One region of the Ensifer sp. 38_S197 genome, then DNA from elsewhere that is predicted to be linked to it. Evidence: predicted binding sites of a transcription regulator. Region 1 holds the regulator's gene; the other holds the start of a gene.
What was found. The regulator LexA, encoded in region 1, represses DNA repair genes until DNA is damaged. The targets are predictions, from matches to a motif close to TGTTCNNNNTGTGTTCNG.
Positions count from the first base shown of each region.

Region 2: AC1Z3V_RS16235 (ImuA family protein) is a predicted target of LexA. The motif match lies at 8,993-9,010, and genes of this name have one in related genera.

Region 1 is NZ_JBXOVZ010000002.1:2,693,755-2,704,993, reverse strand. It holds gene AC1Z3V_RS26210 (DNA polymerase III subunit delta') at 1-734, opposite strand, end outside; gene tmk (dTMP kinase) at 731-1,414, opposite strand; gene AC1Z3V_RS26200 (D-alanyl-D-alanine carboxypeptidase family protein) at 1,631-2,791, opposite strand; gene AC1Z3V_RS26195 (septal ring lytic transglycosylase RlpA family protein) at 2,849-3,889, opposite strand; tRNA gene AC1Z3V_RS26190 (tRNA-Ser) at 4,203-4,292, shown strand; gene AC1Z3V_RS26185 (hypothetical protein) at 4,595-4,891, shown strand; gene lexA (transcriptional repressor LexA) at 5,236-5,961, shown strand; gene AC1Z3V_RS26175 (hypothetical protein) at 6,055-6,387, opposite strand; tRNA gene AC1Z3V_RS26170 (tRNA-Cys) at 6,607-6,680, opposite strand; gene AC1Z3V_RS26165 (thermonuclease family protein) at 6,834-7,490, opposite strand; gene AC1Z3V_RS26160 (hypothetical protein) at 7,754-8,047, opposite strand; tRNA gene AC1Z3V_RS26155 (tRNA-Asn) at 8,207-8,281, shown strand; gene AC1Z3V_RS26150 (cryptochrome/photolyase family protein) at 8,376-9,824, shown strand; gene AC1Z3V_RS26145 (class I SAM-dependent methyltransferase) at 9,918-11,171, shown strand.
Region 2 is NZ_JBXOVZ010000002.1:613,254-624,492, forward strand. It holds gene AC1Z3V_RS16205 (divergent polysaccharide deacetylase family protein) at 179-1,387, shown strand; gene AC1Z3V_RS16210 (RNA pyrophosphohydrolase) at 1,438-1,965, shown strand; gene bfr (bacterioferritin) at 2,102-2,593, opposite strand; gene AC1Z3V_RS16220 ((2Fe-2S)-binding protein) at 2,559-2,870, opposite strand; gene AC1Z3V_RS16225 (error-prone DNA polymerase) at 3,193-6,552, opposite strand; gene AC1Z3V_RS16230 (Y-family DNA polymerase) at 6,549-7,976, opposite strand; gene AC1Z3V_RS16235 (ImuA family protein) at 8,017-8,970, opposite strand; gene AC1Z3V_RS16240 (metallopeptidase family protein) at 9,141-9,575, shown strand; gene AC1Z3V_RS16245 (DUF1737 domain-containing protein) at 9,627-9,833, opposite strand; gene AC1Z3V_RS16250 (HpcH/HpaI aldolase/citrate lyase family protein) at 9,830-10,735, opposite strand; gene AC1Z3V_RS16255 (hypothetical protein) at 10,861-11,115, shown strand.

The DNA.
Region 1 (11,239 bases):
GTCGCGGCAATCTCCAGCCCTCCATAATTGATCAGCTTCAGCGCTTCGGCGACGCTGCCATTGGCGGCCGCGACGATGCGCTCGGCATTCTCGCCCTCGAGATCGAATCCGAGATGAGCCAGTGCCTGGCGGAGCGGAACGGCGTCGAGCGGCTTCAGCCGTAGCGGCAGGCAGCGCGAGCGGATCGTCGGCAGCAATTTTCCAGGCGCATGCGTCAGCACCAGGAAAAGCGAGCGGCGCGGCGGCTCCTCGAGTATCTTCAGGATGGCATTGGCAGCATTGCGGTTGAGGTCGTCGGCCGGGTCGATGATGACGATCCGCCAGTTGCCCGTACCGGACGTCTGGCTGAAGAACTTGCCGGCGCGCCGAACCTCGTCGACCGTGATCGCGCCCTTCGCCCTGCCCGTCTTTTCATCGATCGGCCGCGTCAGGTGCAGCAGATTGTGCGAGGCACCCGAGGCAAGCTGCCGCCCGATGGCGGAAGACGGATCGGGATCGGAAAGCGCGGCAGGCGCTTCAGCGGGTTCGGGATGTTTCAGAATGTGGTGCGCAAAGCGGAAGGCGAGCGTCGCCTTGCCGATCCCCTCCGGCCCCTCGATCAGGATCGCGTGGTGTCCCTTGCCGGAGCGGTAGCTCTGCGCCAGGAAGCTTTCCGCCTGTTCATGGCCGAATAGCCGATTGTTCTCGGCGGGCGCGATGGCGCCATCCAGGACGCCGGCTCTTTCCGCGCTCATGACACGACTTCCTCGGTCGCAGCGTCGGCGCCGTTACCGTGCGGCAGCAGCGACTCCACGAGCGAAAGCACCTCGGCGGCGATGGCCTCGACGGGTTGCGTCGCGTCGACCACCCGGCATCGCTCGGCATCGCGCCTGGCGATATCGAGAAAGGCCTCCCGCCGTTTTTCGTGCGTCTCCAGTTGCTCCTTCTCGAAACGGTCGGGATTGTCGTCGCCGGCGCGCCGCTGCGCCCGTTCGAGGCCGATGCTGGCCGGCAGATCGAAAATCACGGTCAGATCCGGCACGACGCCGTTGATCGCCACGCGCTCGAGGCTTTCGACGAAGCTTTGTTCGAGATTGCCGGTGATCCCTTGATAGACGCGCGAGGAATCCATGAAGCGGTCGCAAAGCACGATCGTGCCCTGTTCGAGCGCCGGGCGGATGACCTCTTCGACGTGGTCGCTGCGGGCCGCGGCAAAGAGAATCGCTTCCATCTTAACCCCGAAGGCCTCCGCCGCCCCCGAAAGCAGCACGTGGCGGACCGCTTCGGCGCCGGGCGATCCCCCAGGCTCGCGCGTCGTCAGCACCTCGTAGCCGTGAGCGCGCAGGGATTCGGCCAGAAGGCGGAGCTGCGTCGACTTGCCGGCACCCTCCCCGCCCTCGAATGTTACGAACAGACCTTTTTTCAGCGACACCATGCTTTCCCATATCGGCATGCGACCCCGGTCATGATGATTGGGTCGAATCGACCCAATCATCATGACCGGTTCTCATAAGTTAGACCGGGATGCGGGCGGAAAACCGCACACGCTTTTCCTCATCCCGCTCCGGCCCTGTTTAGCCGATTGGTCCGCGGTGCGAAACCGTCAGGCGGCGATGAATTGGCAGGAACAGGCTCACCGCAGATAGGGCGACTAAATCCAGAAGAACAGCAGCTCCTGCAGCGCATCGAGAGCGCGGCTGGTCAACGTGCCCTGCCCCACGGCGCTGGCGGTCTTGACCGGCACTTCGCGCAGCAGTTTCTCGCCATTCCACAATTTGACGACGCCGACCTCCGTTCCAGCCGCCACCGGTGCACGCAAGGGCCACCTATAGACGATCCGTGCCGTCAGCCGTTCCGGGTTGTCGACTGGTAACAGCACGTCGACGGGACCGCCCGCCACCAGGGGGACGTGAGACGCATCGCCGCCATAGACGGCCGCTTCGCCAATCGCTTCCCCATCGGCAAAAATCCGCTTCTTCTCGAAGGCGGTCATCGCCCAATCGAGCACCCTGCGGCTCTCCTCGATGCGCTCCTTGTCGGTTTCGAGACCGCCCATGGCGAGATAGACCCGGCGGCCGCCGCGCTGCAGCGAGGCGGCCAGGGAGAAACCGAAGCCTTCGGCAAAACCGGTCGCCAGTCCGTCCACACCGATATTGGCCGAGATCAGCGGGTTCTTGTTGCGTTGCAGGATCTTGTTCCACTCAAACTCCGGCTGCGAATAGAGCCGGTAGAGATCCGGATGGGCCTCATGGAGATGCCGCATGAGCGTTACCAGTTCGCTCATCGTGATCTGGTTGCCGGGATCAGGCAGCCCCGTGGCGTTGCGGAACGTCGCAACCGGCATGCCGAGCTCGCGAGCGCGCGCCGTCATGCGCTCGGCAAAAGCGGCCTCGTTGCCGGTCATGCCCTCGGCAAGGATGATGCAGGCATCATTGGCAAGCTGCACCGCCACGCCTTGCAACAGGTCGGCGACGCGGATGCGGGATTTCAATGCGGCAAACATCGTCGAGGTGCCGGCCGGGGCACCACCGGTACGCCAGGCATGCTCGGACACCTCGAAGGTGGTTTCGGCGGAAAGTTCGCCCTTGCCGAGAGCCTCAGCCACGACTTCCATCGTCATCAATTTGGCGAGTGATGCCGGCGGAATCGGCTGGTTTTCGGCACGCGAGAAGAGCACGGTGCCGGTTTCGGCATCGACCAGCAGGATCTGCTTTGCCTTGGTATCGAAGGCAGGCGTCGGCGTCTGCGCAAGTACGGCGCCAGCAAACAACACACCACCGAAAAACACCGCCGAAAACATCTTCATGCGCATGGGAAACTCCCGTTTCCCCTTGGCCATAGCAGCGTGGTCATTTTGGCACAACGCCGCTTACGGTTGTCGGACAGAACCGCTTGCTTTCTGGTGCTTCGCGTAATCGACAATCACCTGGGGGGTAAGCTGCTTCTTGTCTGCCATGATCGCTTCAAACGGCGACTCGGCGTCGCTGACGCGAACTTCGTAATAGGCTGCCGCGTAGGCCGCGTTGCCGTCGGGCATCGGGATGAATTCCGGCCGCTCGCGCGGGATCGGGCCGATCTCCGGGAGCATCACGAACTCATTCAGCGACTGCGGCTGGGCGAACTGCGGCACAGGCGCGGCAAGTGCCGTCACCGGTTCGCCGACGTCGAGCGAAGCCTTTGCGGGAACGGTGAGCGTGCCAAGGCTCTGATTGCGGAACGGCTCGTTCGATGCGACCATCACACCGGTCGCGATCTGGCCCTCCGGCATCACGCTCGGGCCACGTTCGCCCTTCTGGACATAAGAAGCCATCAGATAGGGCATGTCGTTGCCTTCGAGCGGCGCGCGGCCGACATATTGTACGCGCACCTGCGCGCTGCCCTTGCGCTTGATGTCGAGCATATCGGCGGTCTTCGAGGAGACATCGATGATGCGGCCATATTCATAGGGGCCACGGTCGTTGACGCGCACGATCACCGACGCGCCGTTTTCCATGTTGGTGACGCGCGCATAGCTCGGCAGAGGGAACGTCGGATGGGCGGCCGACAGATGCGCCTTGTCGTAGACCTCGCCGTTGGCAGTCAGCCGGCCGTGAAATGCCGAGCCGTACCAGGAAGCGACACCGGTCTTGTTGTAGCCGAAGTCTTCCTTCGGCTGATACCATTTGCCCTTGACCTGATAGGCCTTGCCGACCTGGTAACGTCCGCCGCCCTTCGGAATATTGTTTCCGTTGGCAACGCGCGGGCTCGCCTTCACACCATAAACGGATTCGGCGAAGTATTCCTTGCTGCGCGACTTGGACTTCTTGATGCTCGACGTGGATCCGCAGGCCGCAAGCGTTACGCACAGCATGGGGACCGCCGCAAGGCGCAATCCCTTGACCAGATATGCCGCATTTTTACTGGATGTCATCTGTCCCACAACATCGATCGAATAAGCCGTACTCGAAACCTTCCGCTCATGCCCCCAGCGGAAATCTCGGCGTCCCGAAACGGAACAGTCGATGAACCATGACAGCAACAAGGCAAAAATGCGAACTCATCCACAGATCAGCGCGGGATTTCATGCGTTATGGTTTACAGATGGTTGCCGGCGCAGCAGGCCTGCGCCCTCAGGCACGGCCACCGAGAAAATCTTTCGGCGATGCATGTTAAATCTTGCAAAGCGACAGGGCTTCGCGCAATAACGCCGTGCCCGGTAGGCCATTAGCGCCAACTTCAGGCAAGGACAGGTGGCCGAGTGGTTTAAGGCTCTGGTCTTGAAAACCAGCGTACGGGAGACCGTACCGTGGGTTCGAATCCCACCCTGTCCGCCATTCCCACTGAAAATGCGCTGGCGCCGGCATCGTTGTCGCAGCACTCACTATAGTGAGCGCCGCTGCTGCAAAGACGTGCCGATCCTCGATATCAGCCACGCCCGCACCGATCCCGACACGGCAACTTCCGTTCTCCGCCTTTCTGCATCGGCTGCATGACGTAAAACAGTCACAGCTTACACTCAAAGAGCTGTTGAACACGTCAGCGTGATTGCCAGGCTTGCTGGACTCCGGAACGAAAGCGCGGTTCACATCGTTAACCGACCCGTAGTCCCACCCTTGCATCAAAGTGGACGATCACCGTGCTTGCCGCCCTGCTCCTCGCTTCGATAGTCGCATCGCCCAATATGCCTGACGTCAAGCTCAGCGCCGCCACGGTTGACGAACTGCAGACCGATTTCGAATCCGCCGTTCCCTGCCATCAGATCGACGGACGCAAAGTGTGGAAGGGCGCGATCGCGTTCTACATCCAGTCGTTCGTCTATGACGGCGACACCCCTGTCGCGACCGATGCGGCGGACGCCGTGCTTCCCGAAGACAACACCCCCGAGACGGTGAGGGAATTCGAAGACGCCTGCTCGACCACGCAGCCGGCCTAAAGCGCCGTGCGTTCCGATGAACGCACCAAGGTCGCTCTAGCACCCTTGTTTCCGGGGCACCTTTCCGCTGCAACGATTCCACTTGAACGCATCCCCTGGCCTGCTCCACGACAACGCTCACGAATCGTTCGAATCAAACCCACGGCCTCGCGATGTGCCACGCCGCGGGCCCCATTTCGCACGTATTCATCGCCCAAACCCGCTTTGCTCCCGTAAAAGTGACCGATCGACAGGCGCAGACGCGCCAATTGCCTGAATTCACGGAATTTTAGGCACTTGCAGAACACATATGGAACAGATAGTGTCTGTTCTTGATTTGTTTCACGCCTCTGGAGCGACGTGCCATGCTGACCCGCAAGCAACAGGAATTGCTTCTGTTCATTCACGAACGCATGAAGGAGTCGGGTGTACCGCCGTCATTCGATGAAATGAAGGATGCGCTCGACCTGGCGTCGAAATCCGGCATTCACCGCTTGATCACGGCGCTCGAAGAACGCGGGTTCATTCGCCGTCTGCCAAACCGGGCCCGTGCGCTCGAGGTCATCAAGCTTCCGGAAGCCTACGCATCCAGCCAGCAGCAGCCGCGCCGCGGTTTCTCGCCGAGCGTGATCGAGGGCAGCCTCGGCAAACCGGCTGCACCTCCTCCAGCCGCGCTGCCGAAGCCGGCGCCAATGGCCGAAAATAGTTCGGTTTCAGTGCCTGTGATGGGCCGCATCGCTGCCGGTGTGCCGATCTCGGCTATCCAGAACAACACGCATGACATCACCGTTCCGCTCGACATGATCGGCAACGGCGAACACTACGCCCTCGAAGTCAAGGGCGACTCGATGATCGAAGCCGGCATCTTCGACGGCGACACGGTGATCATCCGCAATAGCAACACGGCCAATCCCGGCGATATTATCGTGGCGCTCGTGGACGACGAGGAAGCGACGCTGAAGCGCTTCCGACGCAAGGGCGCATCGATTGCGCTCGAAGCCGCAAATCCCGCCTACGAGACACGGATTTTCGGGCCCGATCGGGTGAAAATCCAGGGCAAGCTCGTCGGACTGATCCGCCGCTACCACTGACCTCCGGACAAAATCTGATGTTTGACAGGGCCTCGCCGCTGTAAGCAGCGGCGAGGCCCTTTGTCTGTTTGCGACGATCTGACGTCGCGCCGCTTATTCGTGGATCGTGTATTCGCCGAGTTCGCAGAGGTCCTGGGTATCTTCGGTCGTATCGAGGCCAGAGCCTTCTTCGAACTCGAAGCGCATGTCGTACTTGCAGACATCCCGGCCGTCGGCGATGGTGATCTCCATGTCTTCTCCGGGGTTCAGCACCTGCCGGCCGAAAACATCGTCCTCCCACTCGTTGACGCCTACGGGCGACGTGTAAAAGTTCGTCAGTACCGCGCTCGTGTTGTTCTTCAGTTTGAAAACCAGGTCCTCTGCCCGCGCCTCGATAGCGGTCGCAGCAAAGAGGGCCAGTCCCGTCAGGACAAGTTTCGCTTTCATAAATGCCATTGCCTCCGTTTGATGATGACGGACGCTACCGATGCGGCTGATGCCAGCGGAGTCATCGTTCCCCCTCTACCGATTTCACCGAAGCGATAAGATCCGAACGAGACCTAGAAAACGTGGCTTGCGCGGGCGTGTGGAGGCAAAGCAACAATCATGCAATCGCTCTGCCCTGAGGCAGAACGTCTGTTCACACGAGAATGAGGTGAGAGTTTTTGGAGGCCTCGCCCGGAATTGAACCGGGGTACAAGGATTTGCAGTCCTCTGCGTCACCACTCCGCCACGAGGCCTCACAGCTCGGATAACCGAGCGTTGGCGCGGATTTAGAATGATTGCAGAAAAACCGCAAGAGGCATTTTCCGAAAAACGCGCCGTCGATTTGCAAGATAGATACTTTCCACAGAGCGATCGCGAAGCTCCGCCGATCGCATCCCGGATTGGCTTCAGCACCAGGGCGTCGCGTGCCCCGTCCATGGCCGCACCAGCCCTTCGTTGACGAGCACGCGCCCGATGGACTGGTCGCCGCGGGTGATCAGCCGCAGCTTTTCACCGGACTTGGCATCCGGACGGCCGCTCGCCGCTTCCAGCTTGAAGTCACCCGCATTCAGCAGTTCGCGCAGGCGCTGCTTGGCGTAAAAGCCGCGCGAACGCTCCTTGTCGCAGCTCGCCTGGCGGATGCGCGGTGCGTCGACGTCTGCCACGCGGATCGTTTCGCCACGGTACAGGAAGGTGGCACCGTCGATCACGCAATTGTCGTTGCGAATCCCGCAGAAATAAAACTGATCCGTGCGGATTGATGCCGTCTTCACTTCCTCGTTCGGCCGCATTTCAGGTGTCGGCGCCTTTGCACCGACGTCAACGGACGGCACCGGCGTGGCAAGCGCGACTCTCGTCACCGGATTCGGTTTCTGCCTCTCGACTTGCTGGGCGGGACGCTCGTCCGTTTTCTGAGCGGCGCGAACGGGCTTCGGCTTCGATTCGTGGCGCGATGTGAAGGCCAGCACGTCCGATGCCACCGGCCAGTGTTTCAATTCGGCGCGGTGATCATAGGCGACCACGCCGCCAATGGTCAGCGCCGCAGCCAGATACCACGGTGCCATTCCACCTTGTTTACCCCTGCTCCGACCGGAATTCCGGCTTCGACGTTTCGTAGTGGCTTTGGCCATGCGTCCCCATCCTGATTCGCGACCGCATTATGCGTTTGATGGGTTGCCGAAAAGTTTTCGGCGCCCTCCCTCAACAAGGGGCTCGCTGGTTCGGTGGGAATCAAATGGTGGAGAAGCGGGAAGCGCTCAGGCTGGTTGCGATCCAGATCGATCAAATGTTTCGCGATCTATCGAAAAAGTGGGCGGCAGCTCTTGGGTCACGAGCCGTTGGAGGAATTCGCGCGTCCGCGCCAGCGTGCCCACCAGACAGCCAAGCGACGGCGGCGGCGGCGAACGGACGGGATATCGTGCGAAAGAACGATGAGGCCCAGCGGTATCATCCAGAAGCCGAGCACCGGCAGAAAGCCGAGAAAGCCGCAGAACACCAGCAGCGAGCCCAGCAGGATACGCAGCAGCGGCGATTGCGGCAGCGTGATGCGCCATTTGCCGAGCACGATCTGGCGCGTCTGCGGATCAATCCCGAAGTGCGTCTGCTTCCTGTTTTTATTCATCATTCGCTATCCGGCGTCTTTTCCCACAATTGGGGGCTTCTCCACAGCCTCGCAACCGAACTTGTCATTTTTTTTGAAAAAACCGCTTGGCAAATCAGAAAAGCATGCGTATTAGCAGCCTCACTTCTGAAGCGCACAGCGAAACAGCGGCGCGGATGATCCCTGGTAGCTCAGCGGTAGAGCACTCGACTGTTAATCGATAGGTCGCCGGTTCGAATCCGGCCCGGGGAGCCAGTTTCAAAGAGAGCCATTTGCAGAAATGCGAATGGCTCTTTTTCATTTTGCACCTATGTTCCCCGGGTGATCAATCCCATTCTAGACGGTACCTATGACAAAGGCGGCGCCGATCATCGTGTGGTTCCGCAAGGATCCGCGCCTTGCCGATAACAGGGCCCTTGCGGCCGCGGCGGCTGAGGCCCCCGTCATTCCGCTCTATATCCGGGAGCCGGATGAAAGCGGCAACGGCCCACTGGGTGCGGCGCAGCGATGGTGGCTGCACCATTCGCTGGAGGCCTTAGCTGCCCGCCTCGGCCGCCACGGCTCGCAACTCATCTTCCGCTCCGGCGCCCCGCTGGATGTCATCAGCGATGTGGCGCAGACCACGGGCGCCAGTCGCGTCAATTGGAACCGGCGCTATGATCCGAATGGCATCACGGTCGATACGTCCCTGAAAAAAGCACTCGCCGCCAGGGGAATCATCGCGGAGAGCTTTCCCGGGCAACTGCTGCACGAGCCTATGCGCCTGCTGACGACGACAGGCGGCCCTTACCGCGTCTTCACGCCATTTTGGCGTGCGCTCGAATCCAAAATCGTCCCCTCGCCGCCCGTCGATGAACCACGACATGTCGCGAAACCGGGGATCTGGCCGGAATCGGAAACACTCAGTGACTGGGCGCTGCTACCGAAGAAGCCCAACTGGGCAGCCACATTCAGCGAGATATGGACGCCGGGCGAGCAGGGTGCCGTTGCGCGCCTCCACGAATTTATCGACGAGAAGCTGGCAGACTATAAGGTTCGCCGCGACTTCCCGGGCACCGACGGCACATCCCTGCTCTCGCCTCACCTCGCTTTCGGAGAGATCTCGCCGGCGCAGGTCTGGCACGCGACGCAGGGAATGCAGATCGCGGACGGTGAAGGCGTTGCCACGTTTCGTAAGGAAATCGGCTGGCGCGAGTTCTCCTACCATCTGTTGTTTCACTATCCGGAACTCCCGCACCGCAACCTCGATCGCCGGTTCGACCATTTCCGCTGGCTCGACCGTGAGGACGATTTCACCCGCTGGACGAAGGGTTTGACCGGCTTCCCGATCGTCGATGCCGGCATGCGCCAGCTCTGGCAACATGGCTACATGCACAATCGCGTGCGCATGATCGCCGCCTCGTTCCTGATCAAGGACCTGCTGATCGACTGGCGGAAAGGCGAGCAATGGTTTCGCGACACACTGGTCGATGCCGATCCGGCCAACAACGCGGCAAGCTGGCAATGGGTCGCGGGATCGGGCGCCGACGCGGCGCCGTTCTTCCGGATCTTCAATCCTGTTCTCCAAGGCGAAAAGTTCGACCCGGACGGAGCCTATGTGAGGCGCTTCGTGCCGGAACTCGGGCGGCTCGATCGGCGCTATCTCCATCGCCCCTTTTCCGCTCCTGCCGCCGTCCTGGCAGCGGCTGGCATCGAACTCGGCACGACCTATCCAAATCCGATCGTCGACCACGCCAGTGCGCGGGAACGGGCGCTCGCAGCCTTCGGCGAGATCGCAAGCGCGCCGAGAGAACCGTGACGGATACAAGCCCCCGGTAGAATTCCACAGTTGGCGTCTCGGCCGATTGCCGCTAGGCTCTCCTTACGGATGCAACCGCTGAGGGGATGGTGTATGCGTGGTCCGGAAGCCGACTTTGCCGCATTCGACGGCGCGGAAGAGCTTTCCTCCGGCAATCTGGCAACGGTGTTGCGTGATTTTCCGCTGAAGGCACGGATGGTGTTGAACGCACTGGTGCATCTTCGGATCGGGACGCTGATGCTCTCCGCCCCCGATGGCCGCAAGCTGGTGATCAGAGGCAAGAGAGCGGGCCCAAGCGCGATCCTCACCTTGAACAACTGGAACCTGCCGAAACGGGCAGTAACAGGCGGCACGATCGGCGCGGCGGAAAGCTACATCGACGGCGATTGGGACAGCCCCGATGTAGGAGCCTTTCTCGAGCTCTTCCTCGTAAACGCCGAGATCGGAGCGCATTTCCCGAACCGGGCGCGCGGCCTGCTACAGCTTGTCGAAAACTTCCTGCATTGGCGCAATGCGAATACGAAGTCCGGCGCGCGCCGCAACATTTCCGCTCACTACGACCTCGGCAATGCCTTCTACAGCGAATGGCTGGATCCGAGCATGACCTATTCGTCGGCGCTCTATGCCGCCGGTGCCAACGATCTCCGCTCCGCGCAGGCCGCCAAGTATCGCGCCCTTGCCGAAGCGACCAATCTTCGGGCGGGTGATCATGTGCTGGAGATCGGCTGTGGCTGGGGTGGCTTTGCAGAATTCGCGGCAACCGAGATCGGTTGCAAGGTGACGGGGCTGACGATCAGCCGCGAGCAACTGGCCTTCGCCCGCGAACGCATCCACCGGGCCGGGCTTGCCGATCGGGTCGAACTGAAATTCCAGGACTACCGCGAGGAAAAAGGCATCTATGACCGCATCGTCTCGATCGAGATGTTCGAGGCGGTCGGCGAAAAATTCTGGGCGACCTATTTCTCGCAGCTCAAGAGATGCCTGAAGCCCGGCGGCAGGGCCGGTCTGCAGATCATCACCATCAAGTCCGAAGCCTACGAGGAATACCGATCCAATCCGGATTTCATTCAGAAATACGTCTTCCCGGGTGGCATGCTGCCGACGCGCGAACATCTCATCGACCTTGGCCGCCATGTCGGCCTACGCATGATCAACGACTTCGGCTTCGGTATCGATTACGCCCGGACACTCGGCGAATGGCGCGAGCGTTTCTGGTCGGTCTGGAACCGGATCGAACCGTTGGGCTTCGACTTGCGTTTCAAGCGGCTATGGGAGTTCTATTTCTACTATTGCGAAGCCGGCTTCCGCGCCCGCAACATCGATGTTCGGCAGATCGTCTTCGAATAGGAACGCATATGGCGCATCTTTACCGCGTCACACGTAGCGCTTAAGAGGCGGTCGATCCAATTCTCTAT
Region 2 (11,239 bases), 2.1 Mb from region 1:
TCGGAGAGAGGAACTGCGAAGCATCTCAACGCCGCCTCGCTCTAGAGCGCCGCACGTCCTGTCAGACGCGCAAAGTCGCTGCAGCACTTTGAATTGCTGCATGTTTGTCCTTTGATCGACCGTGATCAAAGCAGGCATGCAGGAGCGGCAACATCGCACAGATCGACCGAGGCTCCGTTTGGGAACTGATCTCAATGCCCCCCTGGGCCAGAACCGGCGGGTGAAGCCAGCGGCGAGGCGCAATCCCCGACGGATGCTCGGGCTCTCTTTTCTCGGCATTTGTATTGCGTCGGTGGTCGGACTGTCGCTGTGGGGCACGCTTGCGCCGGACGGACTGAAGCGAAGCCAGCCTGAAACGGCAGCAACCGAGAGCGCCAAGGACGCCGCCGAGACGCCGGCGAAGGCGGCCAATGGCCAGTCCGGTGCGGGCGGAACGATGAAGCCGGGGACCGCCTATTCCGGCGCCGACGTCGAACCCACGCTCACCGATGACGGCTCTACCGTTACCAAGTTTTCACCGCGCAGCCGCGACGGCAAGGGCCCGGCCCTGATCAATGTCGGTCCGATCCGCGGCCAGGATCCGCGAATGGCGGCCATGCCCAACGACGATCTCCTGGAAGACAGCCCGGCCGGACGTCTGCCGATCGTCGGCCCGGACGGTCTGCGCCCCATGGATCAATATGCCCGGCCCTGGTCCGGCGCGCGCGGCACACGCATCGCGCTGGTCGTCGGCGGTCTCGGCCTCAGCCAGACCGGCACCCAGAAAGCGATCCGCGATCTGCCGGCCGAAGTGACACTGGGCTTTGCCACGGCCGGAAACAGCCTGCAGCGCTGGATGCAGGAGGCACGCCGGGGCGGCCATGAGATCCTGCTGCAGGTACCGATGGAACCCTTCGACTACCCGGCCAACGATCCCGGCCCCAATGCGTTGCGCGTCGATCTCGGCGCCAAGAAGAACCTGACGGAGCTGCATCGGAACCTCGCCGAGATCACCAATTACACCGGCGTCATGAACTATCTCGGTGGCCGCTTCCTGTCGGACGCCGACGCCCTGGAACCGGTGATGCGCGATCTCGGCAAGCGCGGCCTGCTGTTCCTCGACGACGGAACGTCGGCGCAATCGCTCTCGGGCAAGCTCGCCGATGCCTTCGACGTACCGCACGGCTTTGCCGACCTGACGCTCGACACGGAGCTCAGCCGCGGCGCGATCCTGAAGAAGCTCGACGAACTGGAGCGGATTGCGCGCCGCAACGGCACCGCCATCGGCGTCGCTTCCGCCTTCGACGAAAGCGTCAGTGCGATTGCCTCCTGGATCGGCGAGGCACAGGGACGCGGTATCGAGATCGTCGGCGTTTCCGCGCTCGTCAAGGATCCGCAACAGAACTAGCTTACAGCCATCCGACAGGATGATTTGGCGATTGAAAGAAGAGGCAGCCGATGAGCAAGGAAAAGGGCAAGAAACTGAGAGCGGAGGACCTCCCCTATCGCCCCTGTGTCGGGGTCATGGTGCTGAACCGCGCAGGCCTCGTCTGGGCCGGGCACCGGATCGCCGTCGGCAATTCCGAATATGACGGCTCGCCGCAGCGCTGGCAGATGCCGCAGGGCGGCATCGACAAGAACGAGGATCCGTTGAAGGCCGCCTATCGCGAGCTCTACGAAGAAACCGGCATGAAAACAGTCTCGCTGCTCGCGGAAGCGCCTGGCTGGATCAACTACGATCTGCCCGAGCATCTGATCGGCATCGGCCTCAAGGGCAAGTATCGTGGCCAGACGCAACGCTGGTATGCCTTTCGCTTCGAGGGCGAGGAGGACGAAATCGCCATCAACCCGCCGCCGGGTGGACACGATCCGGAGTTCGACGCGTGGGAGTGGAAGCCGATGCGCGAATTGCCGGAGCTGATCGTGCCGTTCAAGCGCAAGGTCTATGAGGAGGTCGTCACGGCCTTCGCACATCTCGCGCCCTGAAGGATGCGCGCAAAAGCGTGAAGCGGCTTTGCGTTCGGAAGCGCGTAATTTCAAAGGTTGCAAGCGGGAGTTCGTCTCGCAGACGAAAAAGGCCGGCGATGTCGCCGGCCCTTGTCTTTGGAAAGCTGCGCCGAACTCAGTCGGCTTCGGCCTCGTTGGCCGGTGCGGCGTTGAGCTGGCCGTATTTTTCTTCACCGATCTTGTCGAGCAGATCGAGCTGGGTTTCGAGGAAGTCGATGTGGCCCTCTTCGTCGGCGAGCAGTTCTTCGAAGAGCTTCATGGAGACATAGTCCCCGGCGGCGTGACAGATGTCGCGTGATTTCTTGTAGGCGGTGCGGGCGTCGTATTCGCCGGCGAGGTCAGCCTTCAGCACTTCCTTGACGTTCTGGCCGATGCGCAGCGGCGCAACCGTCTGCAGGTTGGGGTGGCCTTCAAGGAAGATGATGCGCGCGACGAGCTTGTCGGCATGCTGCATCTCCTCGATGGATTCCGCGCGCTCCTTCTTTGCGAGAAGCGTGTAACCCCAGTCTTCGAGGAGACGGTAGTGCAACCAGTACTGGTTGACGGCACCGAGTTCGAGATAGAGCGCCTCGTTAAGCTGCTCGATGACCTTTTTGTCGCCTTTCAATGTCCGCCCTCCGGTTCTCTTCGTGGAATTGTCTGAGGCGGGTCATGAAATCAAATATCTCGGCGTCCGTCGAGTCGCGGTGCGCGTGATATTGCTCGGTGGTGCGGATGATGATGTCGACGACATTGGGGAAGCAGCCGCAGCAACGGCCGCGCTTTTCCATCGCGTGATAGACTTTCGCCGGCACGATCAGCTGCCAACAGTCCTCGTCGAGGAGGCCGACAATCGTGTCCTCGATCTCTTTTTCCGTGATGAAATTGCAGCTGCAAACCAGCATTTCGTCTCGCCTGTCGTACGCAACGCCCTGTATCAGCGCATAAAGCAAAACAGGACATTTAGTGTCAACTAAAAACTCCGCGAGCGGAAGTTGCAGGTCGATTAGAACGACTCTAATCTTGATGAAAAGCTCCGTCTTTTCAAAATTTTAGAGAAATACGAACGACTATTCTTGCAGACCTTAGGTCGATTATGCCGCACGCCTTCTGCGACATTTTTACACACCATCGGACCGCTTCGCCGAGCGCGCCAAGATGACCTGCTCATTTTACCGGAAAGCCCATCCGGCTGCCTTTGCGGTAGCTGGGGTCCGAGCCCTGCCCTCAATGGAAATTGCGCCCCTTCGGCATCACGTCCGCCACCTCGGCCGTCGTTTGCTCCGGACTGCCGCCGGAACGCCGCGCGATCGCCGGGCGCAGATCGCCCTGCGCTTTCTTCTCGCGCGCGTCGCCGGTCGGTCTCAGCGCTTCATCGGCACGGTCGTTCGCGCCGAACCGCCTCACCTCTGCACGCAGCAGTCCCAGCATCGGCGTGATGTCCTCGATATGTTCGGCGACCACATGGATGACGCTGCTTTCGCGCTGCAGCCGGCCGCGGATCTTGACGAGGCGCGCACCCATGACCACCGGCCGATAGGTCGCAAATACCTTCGGCCAGACGATCGCATTGGCGACGCCGGTCTCGTCCTCGATCGTCATGAAGATCACGCCCTTGGCGGAGCCCGGGCGCTGGCGGACGAGCACCAGCCCGGCGACCGTTATCCGCCGCCCGACCGGGGCCGTCGCAAGCGTGCGGCTGGTGACGATGCCCTGCTCGGAAAGCGCCGCCCGCAGGAAGGAGACCGGATGCGCCTTGAGCGAGAAGGAGAGATAGCGATAGTCGTTGATGACCTGCTCGCCCGGCAGCATCTCCGGCAGGATCATCGCCGGTTCCGGCCGTAACTCTTCCTTCGCCGCCCGGTCGAAGAGCGGCAATCGTTCGGCGGCACTCTTTTCGTCCAAGGCCTTTACCGCCCAGAGCGCCTTGCGCCGATCGAGCCCGATCGAGCGGAAGGCATCCGCGTCCGCAAGCCTTTCGAGCACGGAGCGGGGAAGACCGGAGCGCAGCCAGAGATCGCGGACTGTCCGGTAGCCGGCGCCGCGGTTGGCAACGAGCTTATCCTCCATCTCCTTTTCGTTCAGGCCCTTGATCGAGTTGAAGCCGAGGCGCATCGTCTTGTCGGTCTTGATCACGTTCTCCATCTCGCGATGGCGCGGCTCGATGGCCCCCTTGTCGAGCTCTCCTTCTTCAAGGTCCGCATCCCAGACCGAATGGTTGATGTCGACGGGCCGTATCCGGACCCCATGTTCTCGCGCATCGCGCACCAATTGCCCGGGCGCGTAGAAACCCATCGGCTGCGAGTTCAGGAGCGCCGCGCAGAAGACATCGGGATAATAGGTCTTGAGCCAGGAGGAGACATAAACCAAAAGCGCAAAGGATGCGGCATGGCTCTCGGGAAAGCCATATTCGCCGAAACCTTCGATCTGCTTGAAGCAGCGCTCGGCAAAATCGCGCGGATAGTTGTTCCTGACCATGCCTTCGATCATCTTCTCGTGGAAGGTATGGATGGTGCCGGTGCGCTTGAAGGTCGCCATCGCCCGCCGCAACTGATCGGCCTCGCTGGGCGAGAAACCGGCGGCGGTGATGGCGATCTGCATCGCCTGCTCCTGGAAGAGCGGCACGCCGAGCGTTCGCTCCAGAACCACCTCCAGTTCAGGACTCGGATATTCGATGGGGATCTTCCGAGCATGCTGCTCCCGTCGCTTCAGATAGGGGTGCACCATGTTGCCCTGGATCGGCCCCGGCCGGACGATCGCCACCTCGATGACGAGATCGTAAAATTTCCTGGGCTTCAACCGCGGCAGCATGCTCATCTGCGCCCGGCTTTCGATCTGGAAGACACCGATCGTATCGGCCCGGCAGATCATGTCGTAAACGGCCTTCTGGTCATCCTTGAAGAGCTGGTGCAGCGTTTTCTTCTCCCCGTAATGCCGGTCGAGAAGCGCGAAGGCCCGGGCGATGCAGGTGAGCATGCCAAGCGCCAGCACGTCGATCTTCAGGATCTTCAGCGTGTCGAGATCGTCCTTGTCCCACTCGATCATGTAGCGGTCGGGCATTGCCGTGTTCATGATCGGCACCACCTCGTCGAGCCGGTCGCGGGTGATGACGAAGCCGCCGACATGCTGGGAAAGATGGCGCGGGAAGCTCATCAGCTCGGTGGCATAATCGAGCACCTTCACCGTCGTCGGGTCCTTCGTGTCGAGACCGGCAGCCTGCGCCTCACGCTCGGAAAGATCGGCGACCGACCAGCCCCAGACCGAGCCAGCGAGCGCCGATTGCACGTCCTCGGAAAAGCCGAAGGCCTTGGCGGTCTCCCGGCCGGCCGAGCGCGCCCGGTAACTGATGACGGCGGCCGTCAGCCCTGCATGTTCCTTGCCATAGGTGCGGTAGATGTGCTGGATCACCTCTTCCCGCTTCTCATGCTCGAAATCGACGTCGATGTCCGGCGGCTCGTCCCGCTCGGTCGAGAGGAAGCGATCGAAGAGTAGGGTGGTCTCACATGGATCGACCTCGGTAATGCCCAGGCAATAACAGACGGTGGAGTTCGCCGCCGACCCGCGGCCCTGACACAGGATATGAACGCTGCGCGCAAACTGCATGATGTTGCGCACCGTCAGGAAATAGGGCTCGTAGCGTTTGCCCGCGATCAGCTCGAGCTCGTACTCGATCTGCGTTGAAACCTTATCGGGAATGCCTTCAGGATACCGCTCGCGCGCTCCCTCCATCGTCAGCCGCCGCAGGGTCTCAGTCGGCGTCTCGCCCGGAATGCTTTCATCCGGATATTGATATTCGAGTTCCGACAGCGAGAACTTCAACCTCCCAAAGAAATGCCCGGTATTGGCGATCGCTTCCGGATAGTCGCGGAAGATGCGCGCCATTTCCTCAGGTGTCTTCAGATGCCGTTCGGCATTGGCGTGCAGCCGGTAGCCGGCCGACGCGATCGTCACATGTTCGCGGATGGCAGTGACGACATCGGCGAGCGGCCGCCGGGCGGCGACATGAAACAGCGGACTGTTGGTGGCGACGGGCTTGACCGCCGCATGGCGGGCGATGGTCGCAAGCCCGGCAAAGGCAAGCTGGTCGAAGCCGTCATAACGCGGCACCAGCGCCAGATAGAGCCGATCGGCAAAATGTGGTTTCAGCCGCTTGAGGAAATCGGCAAGCAGGGTTGCCTCCGGCGCGCCGATCACCGGATCCGGCAGCACGACAAGCAAGAGGTCCTCGCCCCATTCGACGAGATCGGCTTCGTAGAGCGTGCAGGTGCCCTTCTTGGCGCGCAGGTTTCCGGCGCTCAGCATCCGGCAGAGATTGCCCCAGCCGCGGCGATTTAAGGGGTAGGCAAGCACGTCAGGCAGATCTTCGGCAAAGGAGAGCCGTGCGCCGGGCTGGAAGGCATATTTCTCCACCTTGGCCTGTGCATGGGCGCGCACCACCCCTGCCACCGTATTGCGGTCGGCAATACCAAGGCCACCAATGCCGAGGCGGCTTGCCGCAACGACCATCTCGCCCGGATGGGAGGCGCCTTCGAGGAAGGAAAAATTCGACCAGGCGCCGATCTCGAAATAGGGGGTAGCGCCGCTCATGCGAAGACTCCATGCATGAACCAGCGGGGCGGGGCGGCAGCCCCGTAATGACCCTCGCGAAACAGCCAGAACCGCCGGCCGCGCTCATCTTCCACCCGGAAATAATCGCGCTCCATCGCCGGCTCGCCATCGAGCCACCATTCGCCGGCAATCCGTTCCGGCCCTTCGGCGCGCGCGATGCGATGCAACGTGCGGCGCCAGCGGAAGCTTCTCGGCGGCCCCTCCGGCACCTCGGCCACGGCCTCCACCGGCTCGGGGCTTGGAAAGAGCCGCTGTGGCCGGGCCGCGGCGGCAAGCAGGGTCGCGGGCATGTTTTCCACCGGCTCCTCAGCCTTGCTGATCAGCGCCAGATCCGTGAGCGGGCGGAAAGTCGCTGCCCGCTCCGGCACATGGCTTTCTGCGAGAGCCGGCACCAGCAGGCTTTCCGCACCGAACCGCGCCATGACCCGATCGGCAAAGGCCGCAAGCGGCCGCTCGCGATCCGGCGTGCCGGAAAAATCCTCCTGCATCACCTCGTATTTTTCGCTCTTCGGAACCGAGAGCCTGAGGATTTCGAAGCCGAAGCCGGCGTCGAGATCCTCATGCACCGCCTGCAGCCGCTCGCGGAAAAGACCGGCGACACGCAGCGGCTCGTTGAGCGGCGAGGATGTGCCGGCGGCGATGCGGAAAACCGCGCCGTCGACGCGAAAGAGCAGAAGCTCGAACAGCCGCCCGCCTTCCCCACGCTTTTCCAGTTCCGGCTTCAGCCGCACCGCCAGCTCTTCCGTCAGGCCTAAAATATCGTCTTCGCCCTGGACCGGTTCGCCGAGACGGCGCTCGACCGAAAGGGCGGCGACGGGCAGCCGTGGCGACAAAGGTTCGTCCTCCCGCCCGAGCGCCTGATCAAGGCGCAGAAGCAGGATCGCGCCGAACCGGCGGGCAAGCGGCGCGCGCGGCGCTTCGAGGATGTCGCCGACCTGCTTGAGCCCAACCCGGCCAAGCGTTTCGATCGTCTCCCGCGGCAGCCGGAGCGCCGCCATCGGCAGCGGCGCCAGCACCCGTGCGGCCTCATCCGGGGCAATGATGCCTTCGGACCCGAAGCGCGCCACCGCCCAGGAAAGCCCGGCCGAGGAGGAGATCGCCGCACAGGCCTCGACCCCCAGATGGAAAAGGCGGGCGAGCAGATCGTCGAGAAGCGCCTTTTCCCCACCGAGAAGATGGGCGCAGCCGGTGATGTCGAGAAAGAGGCCGCTGTCGCCATCGAGCGCGACCAGCGGCGTATAGCGGCAACACCAATCGGCAAGGCCCTCGAGCAGAGCCCGGTCAGCGGCGGGATCGGCCGGCAGCACGTCGATCTCGGGACACATGGCCCGAGCCTCGGCAACCCCCTGGCCAATGTGAAACCCACGCTTCTCGGCATAACCGTCGAGCGCGACGAGACGCATCGCACTCTTCACCTTGTCGGCGAAGACGACGGGCGGATGCTCAGGACGCCCGCGGGAAAGCCACGAGTTCCCCCAGCGCTTGCGGGCGACCCGATCGGCCGGAAGATGCGGAAAGGCGAGCGACAGAATGCGCTGGTTCTGGATCTGCCGCAGCAGCGGCTGGTAGGGGCTCGACGGGGTAAAGGCGGCGGTCATGGGGATTCCACTCCAGGAAGAAGCCGAGCGGCGCAGGAGCCCTGCTCTTCTCGGCAATGACGTGAAAGACGGGATGGCCGATGCTGCCGCGAAGCATCGATCCATCCGGTAGAGGGCGCTCACGCGCCGGCGCCGGCTCGACGAGGAGGCGAAAGAAGGCGCTGCTGGCCTCCTCGTGTCCGGACTGGCGCAGGAGCAGAAGAGGAACGTGGCCCGCCCGTGAGCGGACATGCAGGCGCCGGCTTTCGCTGAGAGCAAGGGCAGCAGGATTGCCGCGAATTTCCAGGATGATGGCACAGAAGCTTGGAACGGAAAGCGCGGCTTCAGCGATCCAGAGCGCATCCTTCACCGTGCGTGGCAGGCTGAAGACGAGGCCGCGGACATCGAGCCCGTAAGCTTTCAGACCAAGCCCATAGGGCATGCCCGCTTCGTTGGAGGCCAGCGATTGGCTGATCCAGAGAACGGGAGCTGCCGGCTCGCCCTTTTCCAGGCGCGCCTGCTGGCAGAGCACACCGAGTGCGGCGGCAAAACCGGCGGCAGCACCAGCATCACGCGTCTCGGCATTGCGGATTTCCGTCATGCCTTCGAGCGGCAGGCCGCCTTCGAGAAGCGCGTCCAGATCCGGAACCCCGAGCGTAAGCGCCTTGCGGCCGGATTCATCTTCCTCGCGCTGACGGAAGCCGCCGGGGTCAGCCGCCTTGGCGGCGCGCACGACGCCCGGAAGTCGACGGTTTTCGATCCTGGCTATGGTCTCTCGGAGCGAAAGTACCGTCTCCCGCTGCACGGCTTTGTCGGCCATGACGGTCAACTCCCATCATAAATGTTCATGTTATGTTCTAATTGATTCCAGAGCTTGCTAAATGAGTCAACAGCCAATTCTAAGAATTTATTCCTGCCCTTATGTCTGCGGAATTCAACACTCGAAAAACAAAGGCAAAATCGCTATATGGAGGGCAACAAGGAGTGCCTATGGCCCGCATTGACCACACCGATGATTGGCGGGAACGCCACGCACCGACGCTTACCACTTTCGAACAGCTCGCGCTGGAAGCCTATGGCCACCTGCCACAGGAGTTCCGTCAGCTGACAACCGACCTCATCATCGAGGTCGCCGACTTCCCGAGCGACGATGTTTTCGAGGACATGGCGCTGGAAACGCCCTTCGACCTGCTCGGCCTCTTCGAAGGCCGCGGCATCGGCGAACGCTTCACCATGGAAACCGGTCAGTTCCCCAACCGGATCACGCTCTATCGCCGTCCGATCATCGATTATTGGGCAGAGAACGAGGAGATGCTGGGCGACATCATCACCCATGTCCTGATCCACGAGATCGGCCACCATTTCGGCCTTTCCGACGACGACATGGAACGGATCGAAGCCAGCGTCGAGCACGTCGGCGGCTAAAGCAATTCCGGGAAAGTGTGAAGCGGAGGGCAAACGCGCGGGACGGCCCGTCTACTGCTCCGACAACTTGATATCCGGGGTGTAATCCTTGCCCTCGACCTCCTTGACCACCGCCTGGCCACACTGCATGTGCTGCGTATCCGCATTGAAGGCATAGGTGGGTGAGCCGTGCAGGCTCCAGCCCTGGTTCAGCGCCGCCGTCACCTTGTGGCAGAAGGAGGCGTCGTCGGGGCCGGTCAGGAAGCGGTAGAGTTTCAAGATCTTGCCTTTCGTTTCTCGATAAGGTCCGCCTTGGTGGCAAGCGCCATGGCCTGGTCGAGGTGCAGCCGCTCGACCATGCGCCCATTAAGATTGATGACGCCCTTGCCGGTGTTTTCCGGAGCCGCGAAGGCGGCGATGATCGCGCGCGCCTCGTCGACGGCGATCTGCTCCACGCCGAAGCGCTCGTTCGCCGGGCCGATCTGGGCCGGATGGATCAGCATCTTGCCGTCATAGCCCATGTCGCGGCCCTGCCGGCATTCCTCGTCGAAACCATCAACATCGCGGAAGTCGTTGAACACGGCGTCGATGACGTCGAGCCCGCCACCCCGCGCCGCCAGCAGGATCTGCATCAGCCAGGGGACGAGAAAGGGCCGGCCTGGACGATCCGGCACGCCGGTCTCCTTGCGCAGATCGTTGAGGCCGACGACGAAGCAATCGAGCCGTCCGCCGAAGGTGCGGCCGGTCTCGGCGATAACAGGCGCGTTGATGACGCCACGCGGCGTCTCGATCATCGCCCAGAGACGCAGCGTCTCCGGCGCATCGTTCTCGGTAAGCCAGTCGGCCGCCGCCTGGATATCCGCCGGGCTTTCGACCTTCGGCAGCAGAATGGCGTCGGGGTTGGCAGAAAGTGCCGCAGCGAGGTCACCTTGGCCGAAGTCGGAGCCGATCGCATTGATGCGGATGACGATTTCGCAATCCGGCCGGCTCGCCGTCAGAAACTGCACCAGCGCCTCGCGCGCTTCCACCTTGCGCTCGGGCGCCACCGCATCCTCGAGATCGAAGATCGCGGCGTCCGTCGCGAGTTCAGCGACTTTGGCAAGTGCACGGGCATTGTCGGCCGGCACCGAGAGCACCGAGCGGCGCAGGCGCATGGGGTGATGTTCGATCGATTTGTTCATGTTTCAGTTGTGCCCGCCTTTCCTTCGTTCCGCAAGACGAGGCGAACCGCCGCACCCTTTCATAAGAGCCACCCCTTGCAAGCGGAGCTGCAAACCACCACATCGCAACCAGAAAGGTAACGATTATGCAAAGCATTCGCTCTGTCCTCTTTACGGCCGCAGCCTTGACCATCACGTTCGCGGCCTTTGTTCTGACCGCTTCGCTGGCGCTGGCACTGGCCGGCATCGCCGCCGTCGTCGTGATCGGCAGCGCCATTGCCGCCCGTCTGAACCTCAAGCCAGCCCGCGCCACGGCGCGTCCGGCCGCCGCAGGCGCCGCCCCTGGCCAGCGCGAGATGCGCATCTGGAACGACGGTCGCGGCACGATCATCGACCTCTGATCCCCAGCGATCGGGATCGATCCTCAGGCTGTGATCCGGAATCGGGCCGATCGATGATCGGCTCGCCGACCATTGCTTCCTGCAAAAGATCATAGCTCCCCAAACTGCGAAATTTTGACTGCGA